2 regions of the Terrisporobacter muris genome follow, and region 1 is predicted to be linked to the other one. Evidence: riboswitches for the same ligand, from Rfam matches in the RefSeq annotation. Region 1 holds a riboswitch; the other holds the start of a gene.
What was found. Region 1 has a riboswitch for glycine ahead of NSA58_RS11870 (alanine/glycine:cation symporter family protein). Riboswitches for the same ligand answer to the same signal wherever they lie in the genome.
Positions count from the first base shown of each region.

Region 2: another riboswitch for glycine. It lies ahead of NSA58_RS05385 (GrdX family protein); the one in region 1 lies ahead of NSA58_RS11870 (alanine/glycine:cation symporter family protein).

Region 1 covers NZ_JANKBY010000149.1:4,278-7,498, forward strand. The annotation lists gene NSA58_RS11865 (bactofilin family protein) at 1-908, shown strand, start outside; glycine riboswitch at 1,349-1,437, shown strand; gene NSA58_RS11870 (alanine/glycine:cation symporter family protein) at 1,672-3,042, shown strand; gene NSA58_RS11875 (PepSY domain-containing protein) at 3,170-3,221, shown strand, end outside.
Region 2 covers NZ_JANKBY010000041.1:12,703-15,923, forward strand. The annotation lists gene grdB (glycine reductase complex selenoprotein B) at 1-26, opposite strand, end outside; gene NSA58_RS05380 (glycine/sarcosine/betaine reductase component B subunit) at 45-1,325, opposite strand; gene NSA58_RS05385 (GrdX family protein) at 1,466-1,828, opposite strand; glycine riboswitch at 1,997-2,096, opposite strand; gene grdA (glycine/sarcosine/betaine reductase complex selenoprotein A) at 2,303-2,773, opposite strand; gene grdB (glycine reductase complex selenoprotein B) at 2,798-3,221, opposite strand, start outside.

The sequences.
Region 1 (3,221 bases):
ATGTAGACGGCGATGTTATAGCTCTTGGTGAGAAGATAGATATAACATCAGATGAGTTAAAGGGAAATATAAGATGTGGTGCACAAACTTTAAATATTAATAGTAAGAATGTAAAAAATATTACATCCTTTGGTCAAAATATCAATATAGGTGAGAAGACTACTGCAAAAGCTGTTTATATTTCAGCAGAAAATATTAATTTTAAAGGTAGTTGTAAAGGGTTTTATGCCACAGGAAATACAATAATAATTAATGGTAAAATCGATGGTGATGTTAATGTCACTTGTGATGAATTGATTATAGCTGATAATGGAGAGATTACAGGCAATATAAAAGTATATTCATCTAAAGAGCCAATTGTCAACTCAAATGTAACTATGGATGACATACAATATACTAAAATAGAAAATTCGACTAATGAAAATGAATTAAAAGCCTTAGTAGGTTTTGGAACTATTATATCCATTGTAGCATCATTAGTACTTGGAATAGTTTTATATTCCTTATTTAAAAAGTTCTTTATAAGTAGTGATGATTTATTAGTTAAACAGCCACTTCCAATAGTTTTTGGAGGAATGGCATCATTTATATTAGTGCCAATAGTTAGTTTATTATTATTCATTACTGTAATAGCATTGCCTCTTGGAATTTTATCGTTAATTATGTATTTCATAGTAGTTTACTTATCACCAGTAATTATGGGAATAGTACTTGGAAGATTTATGCTTAAGAAGAAAAATCCGTATTTACAACTTTTAGTGGGAATACTAATTGTAAGACTACTAAGCCTTTTACCAATGATTGGCAGTTTTGTATGGGTAGTAAGTGGAATGATTACACAAGGACTAATAGTGTATACATTTTATCAATCAATAAAATATAAAGAAAATAGAATAGAAGTAAACTAATGAAATATGGGTTATTTTATAACCCATATTTTTTTATAATTATATAGATGAGAAATAGCGCATAAAATTAAATTGATTTAAAAGTAATTTATAAGTTTTAGACAAATCAAGTAAAGATACAAAGGATTCTATGTAAAAACATATGGAAAAAGTAAATAAGTCTGAAATAGACAGTTTGATTTTGGCAGTTATAGGGTTGGGACAATCATTAAATATAAATATTGATGATTATGAAAAAGTGGTATCTTTTTTAGCCTAAGTATACAAAAAAATTTTATATAAAAATTTATATTAAGCATTTGACAAGTATTGGAAGATAATATATTATTATTGTTACAAGTTAACAAGTCAATAATCTGATGAAGCTTTACAGAAGAGTTGTCTTAGGACACACCGAAGGAGTCATACTCTCAGGTACTTACAAAGTGGGACTGTAAAGAATAGGAAACTCTGGAGAGACCCGTGAAGGGCGCCGAAGGGGCAAGGCTTAATTGCTCAATCTCTCAGGCAAAAGGACAGAGAATATATATAAAGCATATTTATGCTTTTCTTTGATATGTATGAAATCCTATACTAAATCATCTTTAAGATTTAGTATTTTTTAATTGTAAGGAATTTATATTTTATACATATTCGTAATTATTATATTTTTAGTAAACTGCATATAATTATTGTATGCAGAATGCAATCTATTCTTGTCTTTATTCATAAAGGATTATATGATTTTGTACTTAATTATTTAATTACAAAAGGAGTGTTTTTTATGGATTTTCTTAACTTATTAAACCAAGTGGACAGTTTTATATGGGGGCCACCATTATTAATTTTATTAGTAGGTACAGGTATTTACCTTACTATAAGACTGGGACTAATACAAATTGTAAAATTACCTAAGGCATTAAAATTAATTTTTAAAGCTGAAAATGATGGTAGTGGTGATATTTCAAGTTTTGGAGCATTATGTACAGCTCTTGCAGCAACAATAGGAACAGGTAATATAGTAGGGGTTGCCACAGCGATTAAAGCTGGGGGACCAGGAGCGTTATTTTGGATGTGGCTTGCAGCATTTTTTGGAATGGCGACTAAATACTCAGAAGGTTTACTTGCTATAAAATTTAGAACTAAGGATGAAAATGGTCAAGTATCTGGTGGACCAATGTACTACATAGTAAATGGTATGGGTGAAAAATGGAGACCTTTAGCATCGTTCTTTGCTATAAGTGGTATATTAGTGGCACTTTTAGGAATAGGTACTTTTTCACAAGTTAATTCAATTACAGATGCAGTGCAAGGTTCTTTCAATATAGATCCAAAAGTAACAGGTATAATATTAGCTATTTGCGTTGCTCTAGTAGTATTTGGAGGTCTTCAAAGTATATCGAATGTTGCAACAAAGATAGTTCCTTTTATGACAGTAGTATATATATTAATATGTTTTACCATTTTAGGAAAATCTTATGAATTAATACCAGAAACTTTTATTTTAATATTTAAAAGTGCTTTTACAGGTCAGGCTGCAGCAGGAGGGTTTATGGGGGCAACAGTATCTATGGCTATTAGAAATGGTATAGCTCGTGGTGTATTTTCAAATGAGTCAGGTCTTGGTAGTGCTCCAATTGCAGCAGCTGCAGCAAAAACTAATTGGCCAGCAGAACAAGGGCTTATATCAATGACAGGTACTTTTATAGATAGTATAATAATTTGTACATTAACAGGAATGTCTTTAATAATTTCAGGTGTGTGGCAAAGTGATTTAAATGGAGCTATAATGACTCAATCGGCTTTTGCATCAGTGCTTCCTAATTTAGGACCAATATTTTTAACAATAAGTTTAAGTCTATTTGCATTTACAACCATTCTTGGGTGGAGTTATTACGGAGAAAGATGTTTTGAATTTTTATTTGGTGTTAAAAAGATAAATTTATTTAGAACTTTATTTGTGCTTATGGTATTACTTGGTGCATTTTTAAAACTGGAAATGGTATGGATTATAGCTGATATAGTAAATGGTCTTATGGCTTTACCAAATTTAATCGCATTACTTGCTCTATCTCCAGTGATTATATCAGAAACTAAATTATACTTAGAATATTTAGATAGAAAAACTAAATTAGATAGTGAAAAAATAGGTTAATATAGTAGATTTTATTGAAAAAGTAAAAACTTTTTTAAAAAATTTTTATATTTTTACAAAAAAGGGACCCAAAATAGAACTTAACTTTTGTATATATAGTATAAAAAATAAAAAAGGAGAGATTTCAATGAAATTAAAAAAAATGGTAGCAATAGGATTAGGTGTAGTGCTTACATCAT
Region 2 (3,221 bases), on a different contig from region 1:
TTTATATATTGAACAACTTTTATCATCTTCAACCCCCCTTTCAACTATCTAGCACTTAATTTATTAAATCCAAGTTCATTAGTAGCTCCAGTTATTACTTGAAGCTCTGCAACTATTGAACCATCTGGTTGTAAACTTCCATCAAATCCACCAGCTATAACATCAGCTACCTCAGCATATCCAATTACTTTATCCATTGGAGGAAGAGTAACTACCATATTTGCATTTCCACCTGTAACAACTGCATTTGCAAGAGGATCAGCATCAGCTAATGATTGAGATTTTCCATCTCTACCTGCATATTCATCAGTAACTATAACTGTTTTTATACCTTTTTCCTCTATCTTTTTACAGTTCATTATTAAGTCTGTATCTGGGTTACCAAATCCTTCTTGAGTTATAACAACCCCATCAAGTCCTAAAAACTCTGCTAATTTTGCACTCCAGTTAGAAGATCTTTCCTTATCAGCAAGGTAAACGTTTTCATTGGTTAGAATTACCCCAACAAAGTTTAACTCTTTACCATGCTTTTCAAATAAATCATGTATAACTGGGTTATTTAAATGATGATAAGTTGTGTTTTTGTCACATGCAGAAACACAGTTACCACTTACTACTGCACCATCCATTATTTCTGTTGGATTTATCAAGGTAGATATCGTTTTCTTAGCATCTACTCCATAAACATAAGTATCATGTAATAATCCTTGAGTTTGAAGCATATACACATAAGCTACTCTTGGTAGTTCTGGGTATTTTTTGTATCCTTCTATTATTGAATCTGTTTCATAAACTTCAACTTCATCTGGAGTTATATCTTTAGCTAACTCACCTAAGTATATAGCCGCTTTATATCCAGCATATCTTACAGCTTCTTCGTGATTATGTTGTTTTAAACCATCTGCTGGTTCACAAACTACTACCAAGTTGTTTAATTGAGAGAAAGGTGTATATTTAGAACCCTCACCACTCATATCTATTATTCCTTCTTGGAAACCTACTATCTTTCCTGTTGTAACTACAGCAGAACCTTTAAGTACATTAGTTTTACCCGAGCCAACTGTTGTAACCTTGTTTATCATACCTGGGAAAATTCCACCTTGTCCTTCAACTTTAACTCTTGGTTCTATAACATCTTTAACTGGCATAATACGAGTACTATCGCCTGGTTTTGCTATTTCTAAGTCAACTGACTTAATATTTTCATCTTCCATTAACAAGTCAATTAATTCTTGCTTATTAACATAAATAACTCCATCTTCCACTTTTGAAACATCAGAAAAACATATGTCCTTAATTTTTACATATCCTAATTCTAATTTCAAAAAAATCACCTCCATAAATTTTATTACTTGAGCTAGGTATTTATTTAAAAGCACTCTAAGTGCTATTAAAACATATTAGTATTTCTATGGAATAATCAATTCTACTAAATATATTGCACTTACTTCTAAATACACAATCTTTAAGAAAGAGCGTTTTGAATTATTGATAAATCTACAATTTTAAAATCTTCAATTATTCTATCTGTTAATTCAATAGTGTAATCTTTATCTTTTTTAAATTTATCATAAGTTATAATTGCATTTTCAATAATCATTAAAGATTTGTAATCTAGGGATTTTTTATAATCAGATATTAAGACTGACTTATATGGAGTTTCATTTGGTTTTATGCTACTAGATAGTGGATGAGTCAAAAGTACATATCCTTCATGCACTCTGTCTCTTACATAAAGTAAGATTTCTCTAAAGGAACATTCTTTATAATAGATTTTATAATCATTTTTATATTTTTCATGTACCTTGTTGTTATTAGTTATTATCATATATTTATCCCCCCAGAATATTTCTTTTTGGCAATAAAAATAGCAGAAAGCTACCCTAGCTTTCTGCTCTGTATTTAACCTGAGAGTTTTCCCCTAATATGTAGAGTTGCCCCTTCGGTGCACATATATCTAATGATAAAACTTAAGATATCATGCTTTCCAGAGTTAAGTCGTACTACGGTCCTTTTGCCTGAGAGTATCCCCAACATTCGCTTTATATTGGCTTATTCCTTCGGCGCTTATTACAAGTCTCTCCCGTAATAGTCATCCTTAATATAATAATTATCTTATTATTCTGTCATTTTAATTTTTTATTAATTTTATAGATTTTTTCTATATTAATTAGATTATAATTAACTTTATCTATAATAAGCAACAAGTTTTTTTATGTTTTTTCATGTTTTTTTATGTTTTTATTTTTACCATACTCATCACTTTTCACATATTATATTAAGGATAACTAGTTATAAGTTTTTAGTATTTACAATATTGTTCTCTAATAGTAGCCATTTCATTAACTATATCATCAACATCAAGTACCATTTCCATCATTCCTATTTGTTCATCATATACACCTGAGTCAAATTCGTCTTTTACTTGTGCCTCACAAGCATGATATACTTGAAGTCCTAACTGGACTCCTGTCAATGGACCTGCATATGTTGGGTCACCTGCAGTAACTGTTTCAGCAGCAAGACCTGCTGCTTCACCTTCAGCTGCACCTAATAAAACTACAACATTTTCACAGCCGAATTCTTCTGCAAATTCCTTTACTCTTTTTTGATTTTCTAAGTCCATTGCTCCAGCAGCAGTTCAGACAAAACATTCAGTTGAAGAGAATACAACCTCTCCACCTGCAGTTTTTACACACTCTTCTATTGCTGGACCAGGAATACCATCTCTGTCACCAATTATGATGACTTTCTTTTTTTCTAATATACTCATTAGAAATACCTCCTGATCTACATTTTATTCAAATACAGTTTGATCTTCTATTTCAGTTTGTAATGCTTTAAAAGCTTTTGTTACAAGATTTCTTCTTATTTTTTGTTCTTCTTCTAATGGTAATGCTGGGTTTCCAAGAGGATGAGGTATTGCTATTGTTGGTACTATTCTATTAGCTCCAACTGTCAAAGAAATAGGTACTACTGTACACATGTGTACTACTGGTATTCCAGCTCTTTCTATTTCTTTTACCATCGTTGCACCGCAACGAGTACAAGTGCCTCACGTACTAGTTAGAATTACAGCGTCAACACCATCAGCTTTCAACTCCTGAGCATATTTTGCTGCAAATCCTTTTGCATTAGCAACTGAAGTTCCATTTCCTACTGTTGCATAATAATATCTATGAAGCTCTCCTATTACACCTTGCTCTTCAAATTCTCTCATT